4 regions of the Leuconostoc carnosum genome follow, and region 4 is predicted to be linked to each of the others. Evidence: riboswitches for the same ligand, from Rfam matches in the RefSeq annotation. Region 4 holds a riboswitch; each other region holds the start of a gene.
What was found. A riboswitch is a leader RNA that binds a small molecule or an ion and turns the genes downstream of it on or off. The one in region 4 is predicted to bind thiamine pyrophosphate.

Region 1: another riboswitch for thiamine pyrophosphate. It lies ahead of thiM (hydroxyethylthiazole kinase); the one in region 4 lies ahead of FGL89_RS00665 (solute carrier family 23 protein).
Region 2: another riboswitch for thiamine pyrophosphate. It lies ahead of FGL89_RS02980 (ECF transporter S component); the one in region 4 lies ahead of FGL89_RS00665 (solute carrier family 23 protein).
Region 3: another riboswitch for thiamine pyrophosphate. It lies ahead of thiE (thiamine phosphate synthase); the one in region 4 lies ahead of FGL89_RS00665 (solute carrier family 23 protein).

The regions. Positions count from the first base shown of each region.
Region 1 covers NZ_CP042374.1:1,227,547-1,235,567, reverse strand. Annotated here, with positions in the region: gene FGL89_RS06215 (DUF368 domain-containing protein) at 1-719, opposite strand, end outside; gene FGL89_RS06210 (TVP38/TMEM64 family protein) at 733-1,347, opposite strand; gene FGL89_RS06205 (DUF4097 family beta strand repeat-containing protein) at 1,449-2,351, opposite strand; gene FGL89_RS06200 (DUF1700 domain-containing protein) at 2,341-2,931, opposite strand; gene FGL89_RS06195 (PadR family transcriptional regulator) at 2,931-3,239, opposite strand; gene thiE (thiamine phosphate synthase) at 3,318-3,953, opposite strand; gene thiD (bifunctional hydroxymethylpyrimidine kinase/phosphomethylpyrimidine kinase) at 3,943-4,776, opposite strand; gene thiM (hydroxyethylthiazole kinase) at 4,769-5,545, opposite strand; TPP riboswitch at 5,688-5,777, opposite strand; gene FGL89_RS06175 (hypothetical protein) at 5,831-6,340, opposite strand; gene FGL89_RS06170 (hypothetical protein) at 6,337-6,633, opposite strand; gene FGL89_RS06165 (vWA domain-containing protein) at 6,660-7,823, opposite strand; gene FGL89_RS06160 (ATP-binding protein) at 7,820-8,021, opposite strand, start outside.
Region 2 covers NZ_CP042374.1:623,728-631,748, forward strand. Annotated here, with positions in the region: gene nagA (N-acetylglucosamine-6-phosphate deacetylase) at 1-648, opposite strand, end outside; gene FGL89_RS02970 (phosphatidylglycerophosphatase A family protein) at 779-1,297, opposite strand; tRNA gene FGL89_RS02975 (tRNA-Gln) at 1,410-1,481, shown strand; TPP riboswitch at 1,641-1,730, shown strand; gene FGL89_RS02980 (ECF transporter S component) at 1,872-2,453, shown strand; gene FGL89_RS02985 (ABC transporter ATP-binding protein) at 2,446-3,855, shown strand; gene FGL89_RS02990 (energy-coupling factor transporter transmembrane component T family protein) at 3,852-4,514, shown strand; gene FGL89_RS02995 (TenA family protein) at 4,526-5,191, shown strand; gene FGL89_RS03000 (IS3 family transposase) at 5,286-6,230, opposite strand; gene FGL89_RS03005 (helix-turn-helix domain-containing protein) at 6,161-6,847, opposite strand; gene FGL89_RS03010 (Dyp-type peroxidase) at 7,025-7,984, shown strand.
Region 3 covers NZ_CP042374.1:1,268,044-1,276,064, forward strand. Annotated here, with positions in the region: gene FGL89_RS08650 (hypothetical protein) at 15-173, opposite strand; gene FGL89_RS06385 (TspO/MBR family protein) at 510-983, shown strand; gene FGL89_RS06390 (NAD-dependent epimerase/dehydratase family protein) at 1,156-1,782, opposite strand; gene FGL89_RS06395 (hypothetical protein) at 2,012-2,350, opposite strand; gene FGL89_RS06400 (bacteriocin immunity protein) at 2,616-2,921, opposite strand; gene FGL89_RS08655 (hypothetical protein) at 2,979-3,149, opposite strand; gene FGL89_RS06405 (ClbS/DfsB family four-helix bundle protein) at 3,224-3,733, opposite strand; gene FGL89_RS06410 (cation:proton antiporter) at 4,006-4,968, shown strand; gene FGL89_RS06415 (DUF2075 domain-containing protein) at 5,022-6,236, shown strand; TPP riboswitch at 6,304-6,401, shown strand; gene thiE (thiamine phosphate synthase) at 6,498-7,133, shown strand; gene FGL89_RS06425 (NADPH-dependent FMN reductase) at 7,444-7,992, shown strand.
Region 4 covers NZ_CP042374.1:140,221-148,241, forward strand. Annotated here, with positions in the region: gene epsC (serine O-acetyltransferase EpsC) at 1-514, shown strand, start outside; gene FGL89_RS00635 (fructosamine kinase family protein) at 979-1,848, shown strand; gene FGL89_RS00640 (GlsB/YeaQ/YmgE family stress response membrane protein) at 1,950-2,195, shown strand; gene amaP (alkaline shock response membrane anchor protein AmaP) at 2,220-2,774, shown strand; gene FGL89_RS00650 (DUF2273 domain-containing protein) at 2,790-2,999, shown strand; gene FGL89_RS00655 (Asp23/Gls24 family envelope stress response protein) at 3,021-3,542, shown strand; gene FGL89_RS00660 (RBBP9/YdeN family alpha/beta hydrolase) at 3,695-4,276, shown strand; TPP riboswitch at 4,297-4,388, shown strand; TPP riboswitch at 4,474-4,571, shown strand; gene FGL89_RS00665 (solute carrier family 23 protein) at 4,636-5,931, shown strand; gene FGL89_RS00670 (LuxE/PaaK family acyltransferase) at 5,933-7,045, shown strand; gene FGL89_RS00675 (acyl-CoA reductase) at 7,058-8,021, shown strand, end outside.

The sequences.
Region 1 (8,021 bases), 500 kb from region 4:
GGAATAACAATGAGTAGTGTGGACACCACGACAATACCTAAAATAAAATGATAGACTTTTGCATGGAAGTTTTGCAGAAGATAGTGCATGAGTTTGGAAAAAATAACTAGTGTCAAAGCCCCACCAATAGCCATGGGTATAAAGACTGTCAGATCGGCATTTTTGAAACCTTTAATCATTGGATCAAATAACCCTAGATAAAGCAGTAAATTAGATGGACTTAATCCTGGTACAATAATTCCCAAAGCAATCAGCCCACCTGCTAATAACCATGAGAAAAAGTTAATTGGTAAATCACCAAAAATAGTCGTCATATTATACAAAAATATGCCACCAATGATTACCGTTCCAATAAATAAGAACCAATCTGACCGTCGACGGCCAGTCTTCGCACTTTCTTTAAACAATGATGGCAATGTTCCCACAATAGCACCTGCAAAACCCCACAATACAACAGCTTTGTAAGTGGTCAACAAATATTCTAATGGGTTACTTAATAAAATAATACCCGCAATACCACCTAGCCCAACTGGCACAAAAAACCAAAAATCTTGTTTAAAATTCTGACGAATATGCGCCATAAAACTAAGCATACGCTCATATAATCCAAGAATTGCAGCTAAAACACCACCTGAAACACCAGGCAGAATAAACCCTAGTGCAATGAATACACCTTTTATGAAACGTATGAACCAATCTTTAATTAATTTATTTTTCATTATCATCCTATATTCAAATTAATTGTGTTAACCACTCAAAACCATACAACAGTAGCAAGCTATAGCATGCGATCCCAATAGGTTTACTCAAAAGTAATATCCAAATAAACGTCTTGAATCGCATCTTCGTCACACTCGTCAGTAAAACCAATGCATCGTCAGGTGCAATGGGAAAAGCCATAAGAACAGTAAATGTTTTTACCCAACCTTTACTATTAAGTTTATCAATATATTTGTGATGTATTTTTCGTGACACAAAAGTTTCAACAATTGGTGTACCAAAGTAACGCCCAATACAAAACAGTATAATTGATCCAACAACAATACCAATGTAATTATACAAAAACCCAAACCACGGGCCAAATAGTAGCGGGCCAACTGCCAACGTAATACCACCAGGAATAATGGGAACAATAACTTGGATCATCTGAACGCCAATAAAAGCTAACGGCCCCCAAAACCCAAAATTTTTAATTGTTTGTCGTAGCAGTGATGGGTTAGTGAGTAAACCTTTGTACCATAAATAAAATCCAAGGCATATTGTGCCAATTAAACCAATACTCGTTGCTACCTGTAATAATCGTCGTATGATTTGACGTTGTTTGATACTTAGTGTCATTGTTTTCATTTATAAATAGCCATACCTGCCATTTTATTTCTTATGTTCAATCAGTTGATGATATGGTTGCCCAAAGCAATTTATCACTGTATTCGTTCAAAAAATTTGAACTATTCAATTTCAATATCGCCGTTTTGATTTTGAATAACCAGCGCAGCTGTACCCTGCTGCTGAGCAAATGGTGGTGTGATTTCAACATTACCATTTGTTGCTTGAGCTGAAAATGTTGGTAATTGTGATGTTTCAAAAGAAATATCTCCACCTTGATTCGTAATGCGTCCACCCTTTGTGATCGTACTATGTTCAATATCAACATCTGCATTTTGCATTGATACATTAATATCCTTAATTGTACTACCATTCACAGTTAAATCATCGTTATAATTTTTGGTCGTTAACTGATCAGATGTCACACTGTTCAAATCAACTTCACTATTTTTAGCATCAATAATTATATTTTTAGCGATAACGCGAGCAAAATCAACATCATCATTTTGCGTTTTGATATTGATGTTATCAATCGCTAAGTCTGAAGCTGACACGTGTCCGTTATTTTGAGTAATGTCTATATTTTTGATGTTCGTTTGCTTAGGTATTGTAATTGTTACACTCGGTCCAGTTTTAATGCCATCATCGTCATCACCGATACTAAACCCCACAATATGCCGATTAGATTGTGAAGTTGATTTTGTATCAACTTTCAGTTCACCATTACTATAGTTTATCCGAGCTTTTTTCTCATTACCATTTTTATTTTGCGTGACTGAAAATTGTGTGCCCTGTTGCACATATACATTGGTATCATTTGATATTACTGTGAGCTTTTGAATATTTTCTGTTTCTTTCGGCACTTGATTTGTTAAATCAACGTTTGTTAAGGCACGTCTTTTTTGATAAGCTATGCCACCTTGATTCCAAACAATTGTCCCAGGGGTATCAATTAATGCTGATGTTGTTGCTGCCACTACACCAACGACTAACAGTGACAAACCGATAATTGTTCTACGCTTCATAATTTGCTCCTTTTTGGATATATCGACGACCAATAAGTTTAATAATTTTCGCAAAACTATTGATTAATATTTTAGTCAAATTAATCAGTAATGGTACGACAAGAATTATTAATCCAATCATTGCTGAACCAACACCAATTGCAAATATTCCCCCTGTGAGCGAGCTAAAGAGAATAATAATACCCGCTATTATGCTGAATACTGCCAATATTGCAGAGATGACTAATGATATCATGACACTCACAATCACCGACAATACGACACCAATGACAACAAGTAATAAAAAGGCAGCGACAATTGTAGCTGATAAAGCAATTGGTGAGGCCAAAATACCCAATAAAACAACCCAAATCATACGTAACTGATGTTTCGGCTTATTTTCGACGGCATCATCCTCATTCATATAAAAATCAGCAATCAGACGACGCGAAAATTGTTTTGATGAGCCGAATTTTTGGTGTGCTAATGTATCATCAATATGTGCATCCGTAAAATATTCCTCATAGTATGACATCATGTCATCACGCTCATTGCGTGGTAAAGCGTGTAAATAACCTTCTAATTCATCTAAATAGCTCATCATTCTTCTCCTAAAATCTCGTTAATCCCCGTGGCGAAATTCTTCCAATCAGTTTTGATGCGAATTAAATGCTCGCGACCTTCTTGTGTTAACTGATAATACTTCCGCATGCGCCCTTCAAATGGTTCACTGTACGTGGTTAATTCCGCACACCTTTCCAAACGCCGCAATACTGGATACATCGTTGATTCTGACACAGTAACATGTTGCTTAACTTCTTTTGTGAGCGCATAACCATATAAATCTTGCTTCTCTAAAATAGCTAACACTGTACCATCGAGCAATTCTGTCGGTGTTTGTATGCTCATGCTATTTCTCCTTATATACTGTTTCTTATATAATATAATATATCTTATATATGGTTTAATTGCAAAAAAAAACAACTGTTAAAGTTGTTTCCATATATTTATAGTTTCTGAAATGTTTTTACTCTGAGTAATCATACTAACCACTGCTGCACCATCAACATTTGTAGCTAAAACATCTGGTAAATTCTTTTGGGTAATGCCACCAATTGCGACGCTAGGCCATTGACTTTGATTAACAATTTTGTTGAGACCTGCAATACCAATTGTTGGACTAGCATCTGATTTAGTAGTTGTCTCATATACCGGACCAATACCAATATTATCAATACCACGCAAACCAGCAATCCGATCGTACTCGGCTTGATTTGAAACCGAAACACCTACGAATAAAGGCGCACTTGCCTTAATATTTTCAGAAATATTACCATCACCTTGCCCAAAATGAACGCCATCCGCGTTGACAACATGTGCCAATGCGATATCATCATCAATGACCAATGGCACACGATATTTCGTTGTTAATTGGCGTACTTGCTGAGCAACACGCAATTTATCATTCCCAGTTAATGCATGTTGTCCTTTCTCACGATACTGAAATAAAGTAATGCCACTTACCAAAGCTTGTTCCAAAATATTAAAAAATTCTGCTTCATTAGCAACATTTTGCGTACCTAAAACAAAGTAACGCGCTAACATGCTTTTATCAAATGTCATCCAACACCTCCGGAGAATTTAATGGCTTAACCATCGCCAAATGATTCAGAGGTCCATGACCATGCCCTACTGAAATACCTTCGCGAATTGTGGCATCAACATAAGATTTAGCCAAAATAATCGCTGTTTTTAATGCCTTGCCTAAGGCTAATTGTGCTGTAATGGCTGCTGAAATTGTATCGCCTGTACCGTGGGTTCTCACAGTATTCACGCGCATACTTTTCAACCAAAAATGTGTTCCATCTTCCAACAACACATAGTCGTAAACTGCTTGCCCTTCTGCATGTCCACCCTTTAATAAAATATTTTTTGCCCCAAGCTTTTGAATAGTTTGCGCCACCTTTTGCACATCTTCATGGGTACTAATCGTACGGCCAGATAATACTTCCGCTTCTGGAATGTTTGGTGTGACTAATGTGGCTAATGGCAGTAATTCTTTTTTAACAGCATCAATAGCTTCCTCAGCCAACAAGCGCGCACCACCTTTTGCAATCATCACAGGGTCCAAAATAAAATCACCGAACTGTTGCTTTTTAATGGCATCAGCCACAGTTTGAACCGTCACGGCATCACCCAGCATACCAGTTTTGAAAGCGCGTATTTTCAAATCAGTTCCGACAGATTCTATTTGGTTTGTTACCATATTTGCTGGAATCATTTGAACTTGCTGTACACCAATTGTGTTCTGTGCTGTCACTGATACGATCACATTAGCACCATAAACACCCTGAGCTGCAAAAGTCTTCAAATCAGCTGAAATGCCTGCCCCGCCACTCGAGTCAGTACCAGCAATGGTTAGTACTTGTGGTGTTTCATTAATCATGCGTCACCTCTTGCTTAATGAAATCTTCTAATTCTTCTTCTGGCAACAGATATAACTCATCTAACAATTGATTTGAAAAATAACCAGGTGTTGCTACTTTTTTAGTCGCCTTAAGCCCAGCTAATTTCATCGTTGCCATAGCACGTACCGTATTATCCAATGAGATACTATCACCATTAAATGCGCCAATCAAAGCAGATAAAGCATCACCCGTACCAACATTAGTTGCCAAAAGTGGCACATCAGTTGCAATGCTTATTGTACTTTCGCCATCACTTATCACATCCTTTTTGCCACTCAATGCAATAATAGCACCAGTTTTTTGTGCAGCTAATTTGGCAATATATGCAACATCCCCATCACCAGTTGCATCAATACCATGACTAGCAAAATCAACATCAGCAAACCAAGCAATTTCTGCGGCATTTCCACGAATGATATTTACCTGAGATTCTGAAATTAGTGATTTGACGGGTACACTTCTTGAGGGTATAGCTACAGCAACAGGATCTAAGACGACAACTGTCTCAGTTTGGTTGGCTAACTGTATCAGTTTAATTGTTGCAGGTAATTCCTCACGTTGCCATGTACCTGTATTAACAACTATGGCATCACTTAGTGAGACTAAATCTTTAAATTCTTCAATTTCACGCGCCATAATTGGTGAACCACCAATAACATTCACAACATTGGCAACGAGTTGTGGTGTGACATAATTAGCGTAATTAAAGACAAGTGGTGTTTGCTGTCTGAGTTCTGATAGTTTCATCATTAAATCCTCTATTCATTTTAAATTATTTTCTAACTTAGTTAATATTTAAAATACTATCTGACAGATCAAAAAAAGCCGTTACCTGATCTTCACGTTAGGAGAACAGGTAACGACTACACAATATAAGCAGTTTAAGTAGTTATCGTAGATGTTATCTCCCTTCGCATGCATTATCATGATCAGGTTCAATGGGTATTTCTCAGCCAAAAAGGCACCCCAGATAGATTATTAACTCATGGCATTATTGTAACGTAGAACAATTATTTATGCAAGATTAAAATGTTAACCCCACCACGTTTTATCGTCAAAATCACGCATTTGATGTGTCAAAGACAGTTGGTCTGCTGATGAAATATGAAAATAACTCACTGTATAAGCATTTTTCATCAAATTTTTCATTTGTTTGAAAGTATCACTATTGACAAAATTAGCCAACGCTTGGTGATCTGGCCAAAAGGTCCACAACATAAAGTCTGCTTTGCCATTCGCATTTTGTGCCATAATCGCGTTGCCTGTGACCAGTTGTTCAATCAATTCATCGTTACGGCCCTTGGTCTGAAAAGATATTTGATGAATGACTTCACCAGCTAAATTACCACTCACAACACGACTATCAAAACTAAGAGGTCGCTTGAACTGGGCAACCAATTCTGGTTCATCGACAATCAGCACATTTGCGCCAGAAAGTTGTGTTTCTTTGCCTAAATAGAAAAAATGTGCGGAGTTAGCAGCTTGGAATGCCAATAGTTGTGCTGGTAACTGTTCAGGTGCTAAAACTAAGTTAATTTTCATAAGAAAGGCTCCTTTAATGTTCTAATCACATCTTCTGACAAGCGGGATTGATTCGTCATAATAAATTTTTTGATGCCCGAAAAAGTTCGTAAATCTACAACTGTTGATATGACTTCTGCATCAATTAAATGTCGTGCCAAGCTAATATCTTCACGTGTTATTGTTGTCATACCAAAATGTGCATCTAATAATAGTGATTCCCAACGATTTTGCAATAATGCCTCTGCCCGTTTAAATCGATCATCTTTATTAATGAGGCTCTTCAAATCTCGTGGGCTCAATTCTTTTGTCATACTACCTGTGCCAGCTTTCCATTGATCTACAAATTCATAATTTTACCAAATGGTTCTAAAATACTTAGTTTATGGTCGGATAGCAACAACCAATAAACTTGACGAAACTTGGTAGATAATACTGTTTCTTCACCATCTCCATCTGTTAAAATGACGACAACTGTGTGTTTCGGATTGAATTTTCTTACTTTTAAAGTATCAAATATACTTTGAAATTGTGTCCCACCACCAGCTTGACGTTGCCATTGTTTGATATTTTTAATCTCATGAACCGTTGTATCAAATGAAAAAAAAGTCACTTCAACATCAAATTGTTGTATAATTTGCCTCGCATTTGCTAGCATAACCCCTGCCTGATGGTCAGAAATAGAAGCTGAATTATCAATAAAAACGGTCACCTGAGCTTCATACTCACTCACTGATCCTGGTAAATCTAGTCGATAAGCTTGCCGACGATTAAATCTTGAGTGTGATGCTTTTTTTTTCGTGGGTAATTGGCTGATTCCAGTCCGTAAAATAGCTTGCCAGTGACGTTTAGGTGCGGTAACCGAAGCAATTTTTTTCAGCACAGCAGTACCTATGTCCCCTCTCCCTGACCGATTGGTATCTTCAGTTGCTTTCTCAATCACAAAATTAAGTGCTGATGTTGCTTCGTCAATACCTTGACCAGCACTTGCCCAATCACCATGCCCATCAACCGGCTTTGGTCCTCGTGCTGGCTGATTTTCTGTTAATTCAGACAACAAAGCAATATATTCAGCAGAATCTTGTTCAATTGGCAACATTTTACCATATAATCCTAAAATTGTTTGTAATGTCACGGCACCTGGTAACATACCTAATGCAATCGGTAAATATTGATTAACGGCTAAATCTGTTCCCCAATCAATCAGATTAGGACTTTTAATCCGCTCATCAGCATAACGTATTGGATGTTGCCAGATAACATGCAAGGCCTCGTGCGCAAAAGCAAGTGCAATCTGTGTGTGATTTATAAAATAAGTTGTCAATAATATTGGGTTAATAACCAAATGCCATTGATTAGCCTGCCATTTTAAAGATAAAGCATTGCTAGCTGTATCGTTATTTTCACGAGCTAAGTTCATAATGACATTACCATATAACGGTGCCACATCAAGTAATGTCTTGATCCCGTCTACAATTAATTTGTCTCTATCTTCTGCATTCATCGTGTAGCAATATCCATAATTTGTTGATACAAAACATTAGCATAATGTGAATCGGCACGATATAAATCATCTAAAATTGGTGAATTAGTCATCTGCTTAATCAATGCATATTGCCCATCTGGTGCTAATAGATGTAATAATTCTCCGAAGCGTCCGGCATGATTGTTTGATGTTAAATTCGATGTCAGCAAAACTGTT
Region 2 (8,021 bases), 480 kb from region 4:
ATTATACAAATGTGTCATGTGCGTGGCGCGTGAATGGCGTAATTGATCACGTGTGGCATTAGAATGACCAATCGAAGGCACAATTTGGTGTGCCAACATGAATGTTTCAAAATCAGGTAATCCACCATTTTCAGGGGTATAAGTAACCAAACGAATACGTTCACCTGATAATTCGTACCACTTTTTTAATAGTGCGGTGTCTGGATTGATAATGTATGCTTCAGGTTGCGCACCCATAAATGTTTTATTAATAAATGGACCTTCAAGATGAATCCCCTGAATAACTGGATTTGTTTTTGCTACTTGATTAATAGTTGATAAGGCACGTTCAATACGTTGCGGTGATTGTGTCATAGTCGTTGGAAATAGTGATGTAATACCTTCGGTGACCATTTTATTGACCATTTCATCGAGCGCATCAGCATCACCATCCATTGTATCTAACCCATAGCCACCATGCTTATGAACGTCAATAAAACCTGGCACAATTAACTTACCGGTTGCCTCTTTGACGATTTCATCATCATTTTGTGCCACAAAGTCGACCATATAACCAACTTCTTGAATACTATCTGTAAACCGCATAAATGCATCCGGCATATGCTTGTAACCCGTATAAAGATTAATATTTTTGAGTAATTTTGCCATTATTTCACGTATGCCAATGGCTACAAATGATACGCATCCACGACACATTCCTCCTGATTTATTAACCTTATTATAATTGGTATAGACCGATTTTGCAAATAAATATATTTAAAATAAAAAAAGCGAAATATTATTTCGCCAAGTGTTTATCAGAAGCTACAATATTGGTCGCATATTTATGCGCCACTTTAGAAGCAGCTGCAGCCGCTAAAGCGCCAACAATGTCATCAGCAAAGGTTGTCACAGCAGATGTTGTCTTCCCTTTACGGTCTAGTTCGCCAACCAATCCGACTTTTATCTTATCAATGTAACCATAATTAGTGACGCCAATCGTGTCAAACGACATAGCAATAGCTGTACCAAGCGTCTCATCAACCCCAAACAAAGCATCATCGTTATCGATTAAATCTTGCAAAGGTGATTCCAATAAGTGTGCTTCAGCTAGACGATCTAATTCTAAAGCAACCCATATTTGATGCTGAACAACCCGCTTATGCAATATGCTAACGAGTGCCTCTTCAACTTGGACTATTGTCAGATTAGGTACATAAGAAGCTTCACTATCATAGGCGATGACCGCAATATCATGTAAGGTAATGTCATGCTTTTTGAGTTTTTCAACGGTATTCTCGTATGTTGCGTACTGCATGGTGTTCCCCCTTAGGCTTTTTTTAATAGTATAAACGAAAAAACATTTTCTGACAAAGATAAAAATTGTACTTGCAATACAAAGTAAAAGTATGTAAAATAGTTAGAGTAATTGCCCCTTGGCCAAGCGGTAAGGCGGTGGCTTCTGGTGCCACTACGCGCTGGTTCGAATCCAGCAGGGGCAATAACTTAGCGATCTGATTGATCGCTTTTTTTGTAGCTAATTTTTATCAAATAATCACCTGTTATTTTTTAAATATTCGTTTAATATTCTCATGTTAGTTATTCTCATAATTGTTTGCGTAAAGCACACAATTATGTTAAATTTAGTATGTAGTTTAATATTCAACAATCTGGGGTGCCCTTTGGCTGAGAGATACCCATTGAACCTGATCTGGCTAGCACCAGCGAAGGGAGAATTGCTTTTTTAGTAGAAAGATAAGCAAACTCTCGGCTCATTAATGACTCGAGAGTTTTTTGTTTCCACTAATTCATAAGCAAAAACTGTGACTCAATTCTATTTGGACCAGAAATGTGATAAAAGCTACAAAAAAAATTCTGGAGGCATATTAATTATGCAAACTATTTCAAAGTCAAAATCAACACGCTGGGCATTACGCGATGTCTTGTTACTAGCGTTCGTTGCCGTATTTATCGGTTTTATTTTCTGGGTTCTTGGTCCAGTTTATAATATCCTTTCAGCAGCCCTTACCCCTATGGGCCTAGAACCTTTTGCAAATAACCTTTTGCTGGGTGGTTGGATGATGGCCGCACCATTAGCCAGTATCTTAATCAAACAAGCCGGTGCTGGTGTGCTTGGCGAAGTTTTTGCTGCAGCAGTTGAAATGTTACTTGGCGGTCAATGGGGTGTGGCAACACTACTCTCAGGATTAGTACAAGGTGTTGGTAGTGAAGCTGGATTTGCCATTTTAGGCTACAAGAATTGGCGCTGGCAAGCGATTTTCGCTTCAGCTGTAACAGGAACTATCGTGACTTTTGTCTGGTCACTATTTAGAGATGGTTACACATCATATAGCTTTGGTCTACTCGTTGCACTATTCATCACACGCTTTATTTCTCTTCTTTTCTTTGGTGGTGTCCTTGTTGTTGCTATTCAAAAATTGATTGAGAAGGCTGGTGTCCTACGTCGTGACTAATTTAATTGTTGAAGACGTTCACTTTTCTTATCCTACTGGTAAGGTGCTTTCTCACGTCTCCCTCAAATTAAAACCTAACAGTTTTAATCTATTAGTTGGTCCTAGTGGTAGTGGTAAATCGACCTTGTTAAAACTTCTTTCTGGTCTTTATCCGACCTTTAGTGGAGGTACTTTAGATGGTAAACTGACTCTTGATGGCTATGATATCAATGATATTGTTCCTTTTCAACGTGTCGCACGTCTTGGCTATTTATTTCAAAATCCTACCCGTCAATTTGTGATGCAAACACCATTTGAAGAATTACGCTTTAGTTTAGAAAATTTACAAGTCACGCCAACAGACATGACAGATCGCATTGAAAAAGTATTAGAAACCGTTGGTATGACTGATTTCACGCATCATGACTTGTCAACATTATCTGGTGGTGAAAAACAAAAAATTGCCCTAGCCGCTGCTTTGGCAATGGACAGTGAGTATTTGCTTTTAGATGAACCGTTTGCCAATGTTGACCCTGTTGCCCGTTTACAACTCATTCAAGCCATTAAGCATTATCAACAACAAGGGAAAACAATTCTAATAACTGATCATGATTGGAGTGGTTACACTGACATGATTGATGATGTCTTCGTCATGAACCATGGTCATCTCCATCAAGCAGACGAGGCTGAGCGGACCAAAATATTACATGAAGTACCAGTTCAAACTCAAATTAAAACTGCATTACCGGATGAACAGGAACACATCATTGAACTCAAAAAAGTTGCCTTAAAAAATGGTACCCGTCAATTGTTACGCACCACATCGTTGGCTATTCCAAAAGAAAAACGTATTTTAATTACCGGCCCAAATGGTGTTGGTAAATCAACACTTTTTTCCACTTTAGTTAAGCTATATCCATATAGTGGTTTAATTACCTACAATCAACAAGATATTGCTAAGCGGAAAATTGCACAACATGTCCGTGATATTGCCTTAGTTTTTCAAAATGCAGAACAACAATTTGTTGCTATGACAATGTCTGAAGAATTAATTCAGGCACAACAATTTAGTAATCATCCTGAGATTTGGACAGATGAAACAATAACAGAGATATTAACACAGCTCAATTTAGTTGACCTACGTCAACATGTTGTCTATCAACTATCTGGTGGACAACAGAAGAAACTGCAAGTCTTATTGATGCTCATTGTTGGTACACCTACCCTATTATTTGACGAACCATTAGCAGGATTAGATAATGACTCACAGCAATGTTTGTTAAACATCATTGCCGACTTTACCACCCGTCAACATCAAACTGTATTAGTGATTAGTCACCAATTACAAGCTGTCACAGATTGGTTTGATTTTCATTTGCATTTTGAAAATGAACAATTAAGTTATGTTGGAGGTGAAGTATGAATCCATTAATGAAATTCGCCATCGTCATGGTGATTGCCTTGGAGCTAACTTTTATCAAAAGTGTCACCATCAATCTGATTATCATTGGTGTGAGTGCATTTCTTTATCTGTTCTTGAAATTAAGCTGGAAACAATGGCTATGGTTATTCATCTTACCTTTGCTACCTGGTTTTGGTTCATGGTTCTCGCTGATGTACTTTGGTACTGGTGACCATGTACATATGGCTTGGGTTATGCTAACACGTGTGTTTGCTTATCTTTGGTTAGGTGGTCTATTTACCCTCAAGTTAACTGAGGAACGTGATGTCTTCTTAGCAACGCTCGAACAAAAAGCTAAGTTAAGCGCCACATTTGTCTATGCGCTAGTTGGTGTTCTTAACTTTATGCCAGCAGTTAACCAACAAATTAAAACTATCCGTGTTGCTTCGCAAATGCGTGGTCAAACTTTGCACATTTGGCAAGCACAATTGTATTTTAAAGCGATTTTATCAGCAATTCGCTGGTCACAAAATCTAGCTGAAGGTATGGTTAGTCACGGTTTCACTGAAGGTGCACCGCGCACGCATCTACAAGTTGTCTCAATTGCCAAACGCGATTGGTTAATATTAATTATCATCTTGATTGCTTTTCAACTACTTTTAATCCCGAACTGGTACTAAGGAGAATTTTAATGTCATTTTCACAAGACCTACTAACACGCGCGCAACCTGCAATGGACGCCATTATGGTACATCCTTTTCTGAAAGCTATTGCTGAAGGTAATGTGCCCGATGATGTGTTAAATTATTATGTCGAACAAGACGAACATTATTTAAAAGATTATCTCACGATTACTGCCTTAGCAGTCACACAAACTGATAATCATGAAGATATTGCAAAACTACTTGATGTTGCCCAATTTATTGGTAATGAATCAAAGGCACATGAGGTGATGTTAGGCATTACTGGACACCAAGTCGAAAATTGGCGTCGTGGTCCTGAAACACTTCTTTATGTGAATCATATGTATGAATCTGCTTATCGAGGTACCTACGCTGATACATTAGCTGCATTGTTACCCTGCGCTTGGAGTTATGAAGTAATGGGTCGTGAATTGGTCGCAGCTGGTGCTAACAATGAGCAAAATCCACTAAAAGAATGGATTGAACTCTATGCCCCAAATGATGATAGTAAAAGTTATACTATTTGGCGCTTTGAAGCATTAGATCGCGAAGTTGCTAAACTAACCCCACAACAACAAGAACATGTTGCACAAACATTCTTGTTAAGCTTGGAAATGGAATGGCGCTTCTGGGAAGCTGCTTGGGTCCAAGAAAGATGGCAATTTAACATTTAATTAAACAAAAAACCGTTACTAAATAAATGAACCACTACCTGTCAAGTAGACATAGTAAATAATAAAAATATTAGCTATCTTTGGATAGCTTTTTTTATGCAATTTTGCGATATTCTAGCGGTGTAAGACCACCAAATTTTGGGACATATCGCTTGTTAGAATAATAATCAATGTATGAATCAATGCCTGTGTGTAGACTAGGATAACTTTCAAATTGTCTTCGATAATAATATTCACTTTTAAATGTTCCCCAAAATGATTCAATCGGTTGATTATCAAGGCATTTGCTTGGTCGTGACATACTACTACTAAATTGATGCTTTAATCGTAAATTGTGATAACTTTGTGAGGTGTATTGAAAGCCACGATCACTATGGATAATTGGTTTTGCTTTTGGATTATTTTCAAAAGCTTTCTGTATAGTGTCAATGACGAGTTGATTATTATTTTCTTTACTAATTACATATGACACAATGCTTTTATCATAGGCATCTATTACGGCACTAATGTAGGCTTTCTGTTGATTACCATACTTCAAATAGCTAATGTCTGTGAACCACTTTTCATTGGCCTTGTTAGCGACAAAATTACGGCCAATAATGTTTTCTTTTGTGTACACAGCATTAGACTGTGTCCAATTATATTTCGGTTTAACACGCCTAATTTCTGATTTAAGATTCATAATATGGAGGGCTCTCCGAATCGTTTTGTGGTTAATGCTTAAACCTAGTTCACGTTTCAATGCACATTGAATACGGATAACACCGAATGTGCTATCTGATGCTTTGAATATCCGTTTAATTTCTTGTCCTATCTCAATGGCCTGCTTTTCACGTTGAGATGGGACACTCTTAATCCACTTATAATAACCGCTACGGCTTACGTTGGCAGCTTGACATAGTTGCGTAACACTGAATTGTTTTTGATTATGGAGTTCGAAAATTGCGCGATAAAGTTGTTCGTTTCTAGCTAAAGAGAACGTGTAACGTCTTTCTCGAACTCCAATAATTTTTTTGCGAGTTGATTCTCGATTTCTAATAGCTCATTTTTGGCTTTGAGTGCTTTATTTTCTATTTTTAGCTGTTCGGTTTCAGTCAGTTGCTGGTCACTGCTTCTAGACTTGCCACGTCGATCTTGCAATCCTTGTTCACCATGGGCTTTGTATTTTTGTGTCCATGAATAAGACTGTTGATATGACACACCAGACTGTTCAGACAACGCCTGATAATTGAAATCTGAGGCAATGATTTCCTTAACGATGGCTATTCTCTCAATAAAAGTTGTTATACGACCTTTATTCATTTTTCTAACTCCAACACCTCTTTGTTTGAGGGTTTTGTCGTTATTATAACGTTTTATCCAATGATTTAAAACCGAGTTTTGTGTTATTTTATACTTTTTCAGCACATCTGCCTTCGATAAATGATTGACCAAAATATCTTCTATTGCCTTCATTTTTATTTCGTTTGGATACTTAATACTAGTACCAGGAACAAGCCCTGAAATACCAAAACTATCATATAATCGAAGCCAATCTTTGATAGTCGAAACTGAGATATTATAATCATGACTAACTGATCTGACTGTTAAACCTTGAGTGTTAATTTTCGAAATAATCTCTAATTTTTTAAGATAATGAACCTTATTTTTGGACATACAAAAACTCCCTTTATAAAACAGTTTTATTATTTAAACTGTCTCTTTTTAAGGGAGTGTACCAAATTATTAGTGACGGTTTTTTTGTTGTGCTTGTATTTAAATTAGAATCATTCTTGATAAAGAAGTCATTCTGGTGTACTATGAAAGAAGGATAACAGTTATGGAGGACACAAAATGACAATTGATTCAGCAAAAGCACAAGACGTTTGGCGTGATATTGGCGAACATGTACAATTCACTGTTTTAAAGTTAAACAGAACCAATCAATTAGCCGAACAAAAAGCGATTCAGGCGTTTGCTGATCGCTCACAGGCTATCATTAGATCGTTGAAAATTCGTGATTCACATTTAGCAACTGAATCCGGATTAAAAGTTGCCTTTGGTTTTAGTAATGCAGCATGGGATTATCTATTTCCCAACGCAGCTAAACCAAATGAATTAGAAACTTACAAAACATTAAATGGTCCCAAATACAGCATGCCGGCGACTGAGGGTGACCTCTTTTTCCATATTCGTGCCAGTAACGAAGCTGTTGTTTATGAAGCACAAACACAATTTAGGCGTTTTTTGAAAGATTTTACCACCGTAGTCGACGAAACAAAAGGCTTTCGCTATTTTGAAGGTCGTGCCATTATTGGCTTTATAGATGGTACGGAAGCCCCAGCAGTTGAAGATGCGGCACAGTATGCACTTGTCGGGGATGAAGATAAATCGTTCATCAATGGGTCTTACGCTTTTGCGCAAAAATGGTTACATAATATGGATTTTTGGCAACATTTAAAAACTGAGGCACAAGAAAAAGCAATTGGACGAGAAAAATTTACTGATCTTGAACTAGAAGATAAAGACAAATTTAAAAACGCCCATAATGTTGCTTCAAAATTTGAAAAGAATGGAGAGGAACAAAAAATCATTCGGATGAATGTGCCTTTTTCAGAGCCTGCTTCAGATAAAACTGGTACCTACTTTATGGGCTATTCCCGCTACTGGTCGGTTACCAAAGGCATGCTTGAAAACATGTTAGCACAATCAGATTTCTTGTTGAGCTTTTCAGATATCTTATCCGGCCAACTCTTTTTTATTCCTTCTCGAGATACCCTCGCTGCGATTGCTGATGGTGAATTAAACAACTAAGGGTCAAATAATCAAAAGCTTATGCACTGTACTAATC
Region 3 (8,021 bases), 460 kb from region 4:
TGAGTGCATGATTATTATTTATAAACTATTAAGGCAGTATATGCAAACACAGGCGTTCTATACTGTACCTCAATAATTTCGTGGCCATGAGCCTCTAAATCAGCTAAAGCCTCATTTAGTTTGTCAGTAAATCCTTTGGCTGTCCAAAAACCAAGTACAAGTTGTGTCCTCATTTGTCATCCCCTGTAATGCTTTTAACGTGGTTCAATGCACGTATTATGTAATCACTCTGTGAGTACTTTTGATTTGTATAATCAGGATGTACAAACAATTGATAGTATGTGCCATTGGAAGATAATTGATAACATTAAATGAGTACATTTCTTTTTATTACTTTTAACAATTATAATACCAAAGAATATCACGTATTTAAAGGCAAATACCCACCGATGTAGCTTAAATTGACATTGATCATACTAAATGAAACGATGATTTTTTGCTAAACAAATGCTAAAATATATATCAATCTAAAAATATATTTTTAATTTAAATCACTAGGAGAATTGCTCATGAAAAAAATATCTATGCCAATTAGAGCTATATTGTTTACTCTAGTTATTTTCTTATTAGGAGCGTTATCCTCTTTTAGTGTTGAATGGATTAGAGGTGTGTCAATCGGTGAGGTATATGGCACATTTAGATTACCACCTTTTGCACCACCGAGATGGCTGTTTGGACCGGCGTGGGGATTTTTGTATATTTTGTTAGGTATTTATTGTGCTAACTTAAATTCAGTCAAAAAGAGTAGAACGATGATATATAGTTTCATGTATATTCAATTAATATTAAATATCTTTTGGACTGTTGTATTTTTCTCTTTTGCTAATTTATTCTGGGCTAGCGTAATGATTGTGGTGATGGATATTTTAGTTTTTGGTTTACTTCTCGCGGATCATCGACGTATTAGATATATTTTGATACCATATTTAGTTTGGTTACTGTTTGCTAGCTACTTATCAATTGCTGTTCTTTTATTAAATTGAGTACTTATCAATAAAACTAGTCAATCAATTCATTAAAATGTGACATCACTTGAAAATGAGAATACAAAAAGCACGGAAACTTTACTATTAAAGTTTCCGTGCTTTTTAATGACATGAATTTTCTGCAACAGTATAATGATTTTGACGTAAGCACACTATGGCTTTTGAAAGGTTAGCTTCTTTGCTGTAGTGTACTCTTTTTACCCAGCAGGATATTTTCAATGTTGGTCGCAAAGTCCCTCCGTGAGATAGGACGTAAATTGTTAAAATATTTAATCCAACTAAGATAGGTTAAAAATAGACCTGGTAGATATGAACTATATCTTGCTTTATCAAAGATAATACCAGGATAAACAAAATATGCACGACTTGCTAATCGTTTTTTGGCTTCGTTTTCGACAGCACGTTTGGCGTTAAGATAAGGTTTCATAAAGAAAGGACCTGTATTTGCTGAAATAAATAAGAACTTTGGTGTAGGTTCCGCAACCAGAACGTCAATAATACTTTTCGCTGGCTCATAGCTACTGTTTTGATAATTTTGTTTTTTAATTGGGTTCGGTAACAAGATACCTATTGCATCAATAATCCAGTCGGCATCTGCGACAATGTGTTGCCATTCCGTAGGATTACTGAGGTCTACTGCATGATAAAAAGTTTGATCCTTAGCATGTGATGAAAATGGGTGCCTGGATAAACTGTGTACTTCAAAAAATTCTGGTGAAAGTTGTTGAATAATACCTTGTCCAACAAATCCAGTGCCACCGGCAATGACAATTTTTTGTTTTTTCATAACATCCATATTTTAAAACCCTTTCAAATTGTATTGTGGTAGGCTTGGAAATTAAGGATAGGGCAAATGTAGTTACCTCACTAATAAAACATGTGATATCTGCCCAGTAATTGTGAACATAAAAAGTAGCAGCAAGGGGATGATGACAAGTGACAATTTCGTTTTCCAAATATCAGGGTATTTTATGTTGATATGATAATAATTTTTGACATAATATTGAACACTTTACATTGGTATTTCAATAATTTCTGTTCATCATAGTTGATAAAAATATTACTATAAACAAGAGATATAGCGCCATTAAAACAATAAAAATAATAAATTGGACTAAACCTGCACGGTTCCATGTCGCTTGCACAGCCTTAAATGTGTCAATATCTTTATAATCGCCCTTTTGCCATGCCCACTCATTACCTTTAAAGCCACAAACAAACATCCAAAATAAGTTAAACACTGGAATCAAGCAGAGCAAAGGTAGATAAGTTTTGTTACCTATACCCCAGAATACATTGTACATGAAGGCGCCCCAGTTCCATCCTCTAATCTCATTTGGTACGGTTATGCTATTCTCGTCCATAATATTTTCTCCTAATCTTTTTAACATGTGTCAGTGTAGTGATTGAGCGATGTGCATTATATGCCATCCTCATTGTTAATCAAAAGAGATTGCATTTGTTGCATAAAATATCATACTCTAATTAAATCATACCATTTACGAGTTGGTCGGTGGGGTTTGTTGTTTGTCATCTAGGATAAACTAAATGTAGTTATTATAAAAACATCACGCGTTTAAAAAAACACATGTTCTAACTTAATATTAGAGCATGTGTTTTTGAAATAAATTAGAACCACAAAGGTAACATGATGGCTGATGCTGCAATGGCATCATATTTTGTGGCATATTTTTTGATTTGGTTATGTAATATAATTGCTGCTTCAGGCAGTTGATTTTTTGTTTCCCAGTAATACAAAACAAGACTTTTAATCATTTTTGAAGCGACCAAATGATAGTTTTGTGTCTTATCTAATTCTTTTGCATAATTAAGAATCATGTCGCGTAAATCAGGCTGTGCTTTCACTTGTGGATCAGAAAACGCAACGCTCATCTGGTCTAAGATTGTTTCAACTATTTCTTCTTGTGAAGCCATACTTCCCCCCTAATTATTTATATACTTGTGTGGCGCGTGGATCTGTTAAAAAGTGTGTTATTTCATTAACCCATTACGATTATCCCAAATGTAAGAAATCGCCAGAATAAGTAAACCTAAGTTAGAAGCTAAAATAGCAAAGGTAGATTCGTTCATAATCCAGCTAACTAACGAAACAAACATCAAAATTAAAGCTAAAATAACGACATATACTGAACTTTTTTTCATAATAATCTCCTTGGCAGTTTAACGTGATTACGAGGCACGTAGGGTCATGATTTATATCATGTTGTATTGTCAAATCAGAGTGCAGCTTTTTTCCACTTGCGTATTTTTGTTCTGAACGTGCCAAAGGGTGCAACAGAGTTGATATGAACCCATTTCCAAACTGGCCATTGTGCAGTAGTAGTTGCCCATTGACGTTGATTTGGTTCAAATAAAACCTCATCTGGGAGATTACTTACGAGTTCACATAGTGCGTCTACTTTTTGGTTGAGCAAGGTAATTTGTTCGGAGATGTCATAATCAGCGTAGGTATCATAAAATGACTGGTATAAACCACCTAAATTATTCCATTTGTAGCCTTTAGCAGGGACGACGACTTCTTTACCATGACGTTCATCAGTTTCCCAACCTAACAAGGCGGTCAGCCAACCTAGTTGATAGGATAAGTTTTCACTAGGCGTACGATCGACACCATCGACATGGTGATCTTTTAGTGCGTTTGGAATAGCAGTAAATTCATTGATATATTTTGAATAACTGAGTTCAATCGCGTGTATTAATTCGTTTTTATTAGCATATGATTTCATTGAGTTAGTACCCGTTCTTAACAGTTTTGTGACCAGTAGAGGGATATGTAGCAAATTATTTTATATTATTAGTGTAGCAGATTATGGTTGTATTATAAAGATTAGCAGATATCATGTTAATTTTGTAACAATATTTTTTAATTTGGCGTTATATTATTAAAAATGGTAGGATAGAAGTAGTTAAATAAATCACGGTTGGGCGAAAGCTTCAAGAAATGAATTGGTCGGGGAACCAATTATTTCTTGGAGTTTTTTGAATTAAGGAGAATGTCATGGTCTATGTATCAATTATACTGTTAATTATTGTCACAATAATATTTGGAAAGATAGGTGTTAAGTTAGGATTTTCAGAAGTTGTCGGACAACTGTTAGCTGGTATTGTATTGGGAGGTAGTGTATTTAATATCGTACAACCAACTAATTTAATTCATGTGATATCTGAAATTGGTATCTTATTACTAATGTTAAATTCCGGTATGTCATCTGACATCAAAGAAATGAAAAAGTATATTAAAGCATCCGTTCTCATTGCTGTAATGGGTGTTCTTGTTCCGGCAATTGTATTTCCTATAGCATTCATTTTATTAGGTTACAGTATACAAATTGCGATTTTTTCAGGCGTTATTTTCTCAGCTACGTCAATTTCTATTACTTTAGCAGTATTAGCTGAGCAAAAAAAATTAGCAACGACTATGGGTGCTATTATCCTTTCGGCTGCGGTTTTAGACGATATTATTGCATTAATTGCGGTTATTCTATTTTCAATATTTGTCGGTGGTGGTGGATTAGGTATTAATAGCTTATTACCACTAGTTGCTTTTGCAATAGGTATTTTATTACGAAAAGTATCTTTTTCGCAACAACTGTCTAGTGGTTTTAATATGATTGGGCAATGGGTGTTTTACCCCGTATTCTTTGGTGCCATTGGTTTAGGCTTATCTGTACAAAATTTAAATGATAAAATTTTGCCAATTATTATATTTAGTGTGTTAGCAGTCATCACGAAGTTTGCAGGCTCATTTATTGGTGCAAAAATAGCCGGATTAAGTCAAAATATTGCTAGTGCTATTGGGGCTGGAATGATTTCCAGAGGAGAAATGGCACTTGTGATTACGCAAATAGGTATATCATCTAAAATTATCAGTGAAGCGACATCTGGTGAAGTTATCATAACTGTCATTATTTCTACGATTGTTGCACCGATACTGATGAAACCGTTGTTTAGCAAGGTATAGATCATTTGATGCTAAATAGAGGATAGGCATGAATTGATTGATTGTTGTAAAATATGTTCATGATGAAAAATAGTTTTATGTTAGCAGCAGATGAAGTGTTATCGGATGAGCAGACAGAGATTGTCACGCAAGCAGTTCATTTTGTTGAAACCAGTTTACAACAAGACCAAAAACGTATTTTTGTTATCGAAGGTGGTGCAGGTGCCGGGAAAAGTGTGGTATTGCTTGATATTTTTAAACAAATACAAGAAAAAAACATGCAACAAAATCAACAATCAAGTCACTATTTACTCGTCAATCATGCGGAAATGTTAAAGATTTATCGTGATTACGCTGGTAGCCAGCCTCTTTTTAAGAAGAATCAATTCTTGAAACCCACGTCTTTTATTAATCAAATGGATAAGAGGAAAGCCGTAGCAGATGTTGTTTTAATTGATGAAGCACACTTATTGTTAACTTCGCCAGACCGTTATAATAAATTTAAACAAGATAATCAGTTAGTTGAAATCATCAAGCATGCGCGCGTTATTGTTATGGTTTTTGATCCAAAGCAGGTTCTGAAATTTAAAAGTATGTGGAACAATCAATTATTAATGCGCATAATTGCGCCATATCATCCTGTGGTTGAACATTTAACCAAACAATATCGGATGACTGGGCAAAGTGAAGCTGTGGTGAAATGGATTGATCAGCTGACGCAAGATCGACAAGTGGCACAATTAACAGCGGTGAAAGATTTTGATTTTCGAGTATACGATGATGCCACAGCAATGTATCAGGCGATTCAGGAAAGAAACCAACAATTGGGAATGTCACGTATATTGGCAACGACTGATTATAAATATACTGTTAATCGCGGGACATGGTACGTCACATTGGGTAATTTTCAATTACCATGGGATCAATTAGATACTGGCACAACACCGTGGGCAATGCGGCCAGACACAATTAATGAAGTGGGATCTGTTTATACCATCCAAGGGTTTGATTTGAACTACGCGGGTGTTATTATTGGCCCTAGCATTCAGTTTGACGAACAACTACAGCAATTGGTGATTGATCCCCATCTTTATGAAGACAAAGCAGCTTTTAGGCAGTTAAAAGGGCAATCATTTAATCGTCAGGCAAAAGAAGAATTAATGCTCCATGCATTAGAAGTACTTCTAAAACGCGGTCGATATGGGCTTTATTTGTGTATTGCAGATCGCAGGTTACGCCGACATATTTTGAAACAAGTGAGTTCTGAATTGTGTGTTAGTGATAAATAGATACTATAAAACTACAGATATTGACAAGATAATAAAGTGATGGTAAGCTTCATAATATAATTGAATAGAAAAATATCTGGGGTGCCTATTATTTGTTTGGCTGAGAATATACCCATATAACCTGATCAGATTAGAATCTGCGTAGGAAGATGTGATTAATAATATTATTTATTGAACTGTTTTTGCGTGCTTTTAACGTAGGAAACAGTTTTTTTGTATTTTGGCAAGTGATTTTAACAATTGAGAGGTTAATCAATGATAATGACTAATAAAAATGTAGATTACTCGCTTTACTTAGTGACCGACAGATATGATTATTCTGATAAAGCATTTTTACAAATTATTACTCAAGCTTGTGAGAGCGGTGTGACTTTGCTAGAACTAAGAGAAAAAGATGTCACATCAAAAAGATATTTTGAGTTAGCAAAATCTGTGAAACAGGTAACAGATCGTTTTGATATTCCGTTGATTATTGATGACAGAGTAGATATTTGTCTGGCAGTTGACGCAGCCGGTGTTCATGTTGGTGATAACGATTTGCCAGTTTATAAGGTACGCCAAATGATTGGACCAAATAAAATACTAGGTGTTTCAGTTAAAGATATGGCTCGTGCGATTGAAGCCAAAGAACAAGGGGCAGATTATTTTGGTGTTGGTGCCATTTACCCAACAAAAACAAAAGTAATTACCAAACATACATCAATTGAAACGTTGAAAAATATAACAGAGCAAATGAACATACCGGTCAATGCAATTGGTGGGATTAAAGAAGACAATATTAGTAGCTTGAAAAATACTGGTATTGCTGGCGTCTGTATGGTGAGTGACATCATGCAAGCACCTGATGTTCAAACAAAAGTAGCTCATGTATTAGGTCAGGTAAAAAAGATACTATAGATAAAGTATTTGGGTAACGCCAATGATAGCATTCAGTTTTTAGTCAATTAACCCGGAACGCTAAGAGAAATTGTGTCATAAATAGTATGATATGTAAAATGATGTAGAAAGTAGACTAAATAATATTAAAAAAGCTATATTCTTAATCGAATTAGCTTTTTTAATACGTTTAGAACAAGCAGTACATGAGTTTTAAAGTTATCCCGAGAAATACAAAATACTTATTGTGGAAAGTCATTTTCTCAAAGCGTGTTGTATTATTTGACGACAAGATGTATACTTACTATTAGTAAGAAAGAAGGATTAAAAAATGACTAAATATGGTGTGGTAGTAGGTTCAATTCGAAAGAATTCATATTCAAAGGGCGTAGCTGATGCTTTGGTAGCGGGGTTACCTGAAGATTCAGAAGTGACTTATATTGATATTCATCATCTACCTTTATACAATCAAGATTATGATGCAGATTCACCTGAAGAATATACAGCATTTCGTTCAGTAATAGCAGCGCAAGATGCCTTCATTTTTGTGACACCTGAGCATAATCGTAGTATTTCAGCAGCGCTGAAGAATGCACTCGACGTTGGTTCACGTCCATGGGGTCAAAACAGTTGGGCTGGAAAGCCAGCTTTGGTAGCGTCGCAGTCAATTTCTGGGATTGCCGGTATCTTAGCTAACCATGTGTTACGCCAATCTTTGGTTTTTTTGGATATGACGACAATGCAACAACCTGAATTATATATTGGGAATGTTCAAAATCTAGCAGATGAAGAGGGACATATTACAAATACTGATACACAAGCATTTTTGGCTAGTGCAACACAACAATTTGTCTTGTTTGCAGATAAGTTAATCGGCTAAATTGTTTGGCTTCAATTTGCTGATAGGCA
Region 4 (8,021 bases):
CAAAAGAGATCCTGCAGCAAAAAGTTTAATGATGGTTATTTTAACTTATCCTGGTTTGCATGCGTTAGGCTACCATCGTTTATCGCATTGGTTGCATTTGCAACATCATCCTTTGTTTGCAGCAATTGTTGCTCGCTGGTCGACAAAAAGAACGGGTATTACCATTGCGCCTGGAGCGCAAATTGGCCGTCGGGTCTTTATTGACCATGGTGTTGGTGTTGTCATCGGTGAAACTGCTGTCATTGAAGATGATGTTACCATTTTGCACGGGGTTACCCTTGGCGCACGTGGGCAAACAAATGGTCTGCGTCATCCCCATGTTGAGCCTCATAGTTTCATTGGGGCACATGCGCAATTGCTAGGTGCTATTACGATTGGCCGCCATAGTAAAATTGGCGCAAATGCAGTTGTCATCAAAAATGTACCAATTTATACGACTGCTGTGGGTAATCCAGCTCGGTTGATCCAACATGCTTCATTTGAAAAAAAAACTCATACCAATGATGATATTTGAATAATTGAGTTAATATGGTTCCTAATATGATCGTCCAAATCCTAACAGAAATTGTTAATCATTTCATTTCACGGCGTCAATATTATCATTTGTAATTGTAATATGCGGACTGTATTTAAGGCATATAGTCTTAAGTATGTCATTGCTAAAAGAGGTACTTAAAAAAGCACACAGTCGTCATTTACTGTGTGCTTTTTATTGTGAGCGTGTCAATCTTAACGCGATGGTTATTTCGGTCTTTTTCAATGATTGTTATGCGGAGATTGATCAACATTTATTGCTAAATGAATCTGTGCACAAGCGAATTCGTTGCAACACAGTGAGACGACGTATAGAATTGACGCAATACGAGAGCGTGAGTTTCATAAAGTAATCAAAAGGAGAAATTGAAATGGTTAAGAAAAAGAGTCAGTGCATTGTATTTGAAAAGTGATGCTGTTTTGAATGGTTATAATCAATACTCAATGGAAAGGCGATACGTGCTCAATCAAGAATTTATATCACATTTGAAATTAGGTCCCATTAGACAGGTTCAATCTGTTAGTGGAGGTGACATTAATCAGGCTTATCAATTAGAAACAACACAGGGACGCGTTTTTTTATTGATTCAGCCCAATCATACTAAAGCATTCTTCACTCATGAAATTAATGGTTTGAAGCTGCTCGAACAGTTTGTAAAAGTGCCAAAAGTGTTATCTGTTGGTTATTGGCAAAATGATGCCTACCTCGTATTGTCTTATTTAGCACATCAATCTCATGGGGATGATTTTGCATTAGGACAGGCATTAGCGCATATACATCAAAAGGCAAGCCCAAATCATCATTACGGTTTTGGTGAAGCCTTTACTATGGGGACTTTTACAGCGGATAATACTTGGCAATCAAGTTGGAGTCAATTTTTTATTCAGCAGCGATTAGAACCACTTAAGGAATTTTGTCATCAGCAAGGTGTCTGGTCATTGCCTCTAGAGCGTGCTTATCAGAAAGCTATTATACGTTTTAAAATGCTCATGGGTGATTATCAACCCCAACCGGTCTTACTACATGGGGATTTGTGGTCAGGTAATTTTATGTTTGATTTGGATGGTCGTCCAATAATGATTGATCCGGCTGTTTTTTATGGTGATCGTGAGTTTGATTTAGGTATTACACAGGTTTTCGGTGGGTTTAATGCTGAATTTTATCGTGGCTATCAAGAAACATATCCCGTTGTAGCTGGTTTTGAACAGCGTGTATTATTTTATGAACTATATTATTTGATGTTTCATTTATCGCAATTTGGTATTGGTTATCAGCAAGCTGTAACTAATACTTTGTCAAAGATTAATCGTTAAGCATCGGCTGTGATATGAAGCGTTATATTTGTAAGCGTTTACTAGAAATGTTAGACTGTAGGTACTAGGTAATATGAATGAAAGAAATGGAGGAAGAAATTATGATTTGGTCATTAATAGTAGGTGCTATCATTGGTGCCGTTGCCGGTGCGATTACCAATCGCGGCGAGTCAATGGGTTGGATTAGTAATATTTTAGCGGGTCTTATTGGATCAGCTATTGGGCAGGCCGTACTGGGTCACTGGGGACCAACTTTAGCAGGCATGGCTATCATACCTTCCATCATTGGTGCAGTTGTTCTTGTTTTGGTTGTTTCGGCAGTACTCGGTATTCGGGCAAGAAACTGATGTAAGAAATAAGAAGGGTATAATATGAAAAAATGGCAGAAAGCTGTGTTAAGTTTAGTAACAATTAGTTACTTGATCGGTCTATTGCTGATACTCTGGCCCCGTATTGTTGACCTGCTGATTTCAATATTAGAACGTTTTAATCTTGATGTCATGACAGATAGCCAAACTATTATACGTAATTATGGCATTGGTTTGTTAATCTTAACTGTTGTTATCTTGTTTGTCATACTATTCACCCCAGGACAGCGAACCAATATTCCAATTAGTCGAACAAAACAAGGTCGCTTGGCATTAAGTAATGCCGGAATCAGTCACTTTATAAGAACACAATTATCTGGTGAAGGTTTATCCAATATTAAAGTGACAGTTAAAAATACGCGTCGTCATAAGAAATTCTATATTGTTGCTGATTCTGTTTATCGTAGTTATACAATAGAGGAGTTGCCACGTATAACCAATACTTTAACAATGAAACTGACAGATTTATTGGCTGGTGTTGACCGAGCACCGATTAAGGTCGATATGCAAATTAATCAGGCAACTAAGGGCAATCGAAAAACCACGCGTGTGATTTAACAGTCAGGAGTATGAATGATGCAAAGACAGAAGACAAAGAATATGCTTATTGGCGGTGGTGTGGGTTTTGTGTTAGCCATCTTGATAGTGACAGTTGGTTTGCTGAATACTATTTTTATAGCTATCGTGACACTCATTGCTGCGGGTTTAGGTTACTTAGTTGAGAAGTATGAAATTGACTTTTCACGTATTTCTGAGCTTGTTACGCGAAAAAATCAACGATAAAAGAATATGGAGAATATGATCATGGTTAGAGAAAACACAAGTGTAAATACTACCGAACAAACAGCACCAAAAGGTGAACTGACGTTCAACGATAAAGTGATTCAGAAAGTTGTTGGTTATGCCATTGAAAACGTCTCAGGTTTGTTAGGTGTTGATGGTGGGTTCATTGCCAACATTAAAAATAAGATCGTCAACAGTGACAATCCTGTCGAAGGCATTGAAGTTGAAGTCGGGAAAGAACAAGTAGCTGTTGATCTTAATATTATTATGGAATTTGGTCATAATGCACATGATATTTATAAAGCACTCACAACAGTTATTGCCAAAAAAATTGATGAGACAACGAGCTTAAAGTTAGTGGAATTGAATGTTGAAGTTATTGATATTCAAACACAAAGAGAGTTTAATGATGCGCAAGTGACCTTACAAGATCGCATGTCTGATGCCGGAGATACCATTAAGGATAAGACGTCTGATGGTGTGAATACAGTTAAAAATACAGTTTCACAGGCAACCAGTGATAGTGACGAGCGTGTGAAATAATGTAACTGTGATTTTATAAATTTTTGATAAAATCATAGCATTAGCTGTTAGAAAAAACCTGATAACTTTGGTAAAATAATTATGCAGAAGGTTATCAGGTTTTATTATGTCTGAATGAGCCTATCTATTCTAGAAAAAATAAGGGCGTATTTATGACTGATAAACATGTTTATGTGATACACGGGTACACTGCTACACCAACAGACAATTGGTTTCCATGGTTAAAAAGACAGGTAGAAGAGCAATTGAATATACCGACTACCATTTTAGAAATGCCAAATGCCGATAATCCGAAACTACAGGAATGGGATGAATTATGTGATCGTCTCATTGACACGAATCATGAACTAACAATCGTTGGACACAGTTTAGGTTGCATACAGGCACTTCGTTTTGTGTCACAGCATAAAATTAAAAATATCAAAATGATACTAGTATCTGGTTTTGATGAAGTGCTTAACACATTACCACAACTACATTCATTTACAGATACCTCATTAAATTATCAAACAATCATACCTAAAATTGATCAGGCAGTTGTTATTTCTGCATTAGATGATGATATTGTGCCTTATCATTATTCGGAAACATTAGCACGTCATTTAAAATGTCAATTTATTTTAATGCCAAATGGTAAACATTTTATTGACCGAGATCATATTTACGAGGTACCAGTTGTTTTCCAACAGATTAGTTTGATGAATGAATATCGTGAAAATCATTTTAATAGTTGAACTATTATGTGATACAATAATCATTGTGCTAGGGGCGCTACTATGTGGCTGAGAAGAACCCTTTGAACCTGAACTGGATTATACCAGCGTAGGAAAGTGTCATACTGATTATTTTAGATGGTGCTTTTCTCATGTTAGAGAAGGGCATTTTTTATTTGCACAGAATATGGTACGAAAGGAACAATATAAAAATGAATAAAGCTCACTAGGGGCGTCGTAATGACTGAGATGATATATCGGTCCCTTGGAACCTGATCTAGTTTATACTAGCGTAGGAAAGTGACCAAAATTGTGTAACATCCTGTGATGTTACCGCGAACTAGGGTCCTTTTGTATGTCACATAAGGACCCTTTTTGAGATGGAAGGAATTGTTTTGACTATGGCGACACATAATAACCGCATAGTAGACCATGGTTTAGCTGGTTTACAACATGTTTTTGTTTCTAATGTATGGCTAGATCCAATCTATGTTGCAGCAGCAGCAGGGTTATCGTTAAATTTATCAACTAATTTGGTAAATACTATTTTTATTGTTTCAGGGTTGGTCACACTGACTCAAGTGACACGTTTAGCACGACTACCAATTATTCAAGGGCCATCCGCTGCCTTTGATGCCTTGATGATTAATGCTGGTAGAGCTGGCCAGTTGGCCTCAGCAAGTGGCTCCATTTTAGCCAGTGCACTGATTATTTTTTTGCTATCTGTAACAGGATTAATTAATAAATTAGTTCGCCTGCTAACACCGGCTATTACTGGAACACTTATCTTTCTGGTCGGCGTTTCTTTATCCAGTTTTACATTATCTGAATTTTTAGGTGGTTATCCTGGAGATAAACATTTCTCTTCACCGACGACACTTGTATTATCAATTTCAACATCAGCCATTGTTATTTTACTTTCAATATTTGGTAAAGGTTTTTGGAAACGTTTTTCCTTTTTGATTGCATTAGTTGTAGGCGATGTTTTATCAGTTGCAATGGGGCGTGTTGATTACAGTGTACTAGCGGCTAAATCGTGGTTTGGCTTACCTCACTTATTACCATATGGTGCGTTAAATTTTAATTGGACGATGTTTCTGACTTTTTTTGTTGCCTATCTTGTTGCTGTGGTAGAAGCAGTAGGCGTGTATGAAGCTGCTAGTGACGTGATGAAAGAAGATATTTCACCACGCCGTATTCAAAATGGTTTGATCGGTGAATCGGCTGGTTCAATATTATCATCGCTATTTGGTGGTTTTCCAACAACTGCTTTTGCACAAAATGTTGGTATTTTAAAATTAACTGGTGATGTCTCAAGAATTCCTGTAGTTATTGCAGGTGTTTTGTTTGTGATATTGGGATTTGTGCCAAAAATTGGGGCATTTTTAGCAATTACCCCAAGCCCAGTGATTGGTGGTATCTTTCTGCCAGCAGCAACGACTTTAATTATGACAGGATTAAATATTCTGAAAAAGACACCATCAACAAATGCAAATAATATGATTATTGGGTTATCGATTGTGTTGGCTATTGCTCTACCAAATTATGCTACTGGATGGCATGGTGCAGTGGGTCAACTTTTGTCTAATACAATCTTAATAGGCGCAATATCTGCTATCACATTGCAGTTTGTTCTTGTGAATTTACCACAAATGATAAATAAATTAAGGAGATAACATGTCTGATGAATCTGACGTTATTCAAGCACGTCTTGTAAAGTTTATACAACAGTACAAAGAGGGGCAATCAAGTGAATATGAAGTTGATTTTAATCAATTAGCCATGAGCGTATTTGATTATCAATTCCAAAATAACTTACCTTACAAAAAATTTGCGCAATTAAAGCATAAAAATCCATTAACTGTCAAAAATTGGCAGGATTTGCCTTTGATACCAATTGAAGCCTATAAACAATTAACATTATCTACTCGAGACACTACGCAAGCTGAAGATGTTTTTTATTCAAGTGGGACAACGAATGCACAACAAAAAAGTCGACATTACATTTCCGACTTAAGGGTTTGGGAGCAATCAATGATAGCGGGATTTAAGCAATATGTTATCCCTAACAAAGAAAAAATAACGATATTTTCTCTATTTCCAGATATGTCCAGTCATCCTAATTCGTCACTATCTCGCTATATTACAACAGCTATGCAGGTATTTGGGACAGAAAATAGTCAGGTGTTTTTTAAACATAATCAGTTAGATTATGTTAATTTGATATCAGCTCTGAAACAAGCACAAGCTAATCATGAGCAGGTATTAGTTTTAGGTGCTTCTTTTTCATATGTGCATTTATTAGCTTATTTCGATCAGCATCCACAAACATTTGATTTAGCAGAAGGCAGTATTATTTTTGATACGGGTGGTTTTAAAGGTCAGTCTCAAGAAGTCAGTATGTCTACTTTGTACAAAAATTTAGGTCAAGTATTTAATGTATCCCGTGAACAGATTATTAATATGTACGGTATGACAGAAATTAGTTCGCAATGTTATGATCGTAATCTAGCAGATTTATCACAAAATCAGTCAATTTACTTTGATAAAATGCCACCTGCTTGGGTAAAAATTCAAATTTTAGATGTGGAAACATTACAACCCATTGAACAGGGGAAACGGGGTCTTTTGGCTTATTATGATTTGGCCAATTGGGATACATGTTTGGCTATTTTAACCGAAGATATTGCCATTCAAAATGAACATGGTTTTACGATTATTGGACGAGCGAAGGGATCAGAAGCTAAAGGCTGTTCCATTGCTGTTGATGAGCTTTTAAAAGTGCGTTAAGAGGAACAGCATATGACTAGTAAACAAACAACAATTGATATTTTTCATGTACCAACAAATATTACGTTGAATACGCTAACTGAAACAATTATAGGGGATGAGTCACATGCTGTGGTTTTACGTTATCCTGAGATATCTGTTACGGACATAAATCATATCGCCAATGTACTTCAAACAAATCAACATGATTACTTAGAACAACTGACTACATCGCAAATTATTGATGTTATTTCACAAGTTGCTGAAAAATGGACGGACCCAACCTACTATTTACGCCAAGTAGCTGAGACAGCAATACCTATTACAACTGGTTATAATGCTGACCAAGTAAAAATGGAGCTTAAGCGTTTTATTCGCTTGTTCCGAAAGAAGGAGTTAAAGCGATTTGTGAATTCTGAAATAGGCCATGCGGGCGCTATGTTGGATGATTTTCAACCGAATCTAGCCGGTGGTTTCTCAAAGTTTTTTGGGCCTGATCTGATTTTTCAAATATTTTCTGGTAATGTACCAGGGATACAGTTGTGGACCCTTATAATGGGGCTACTCGTCAAATCGCCAACATTAGGGAAATTATCTTTTTCCGAACCAATTATGCCAGCATTATTTGTGCAAACATTAGCTGAAATAGATTCAAGATTAGCTGACTCAATTGCTATATTGCCTTGGCATAGTGGTCAAGAACTGGAAAAAGCTGGTATCGAAGTTGCTGATACCGTGGTTGTGTGTGGTGGTGAAATAGCAGTTAAAAAAGTTAAAGCGCAAGTGCCTTTGGATAAAAAAGTATTGAGTTACGGCTATAAAATAGGATTTGTTATTGTTGGTAGAGAGGCATTGACACCGGAATATTATCCCCAAACAATTAAAAAGATAGCTGAGGATATTAGTATTTATGATCAACAAAGTTGTCTAGCCCCACAATCAATTTTTGTAGAGCGTGGTGGTGCAATCACTACAGATGAATTTTCTGCATTACTAG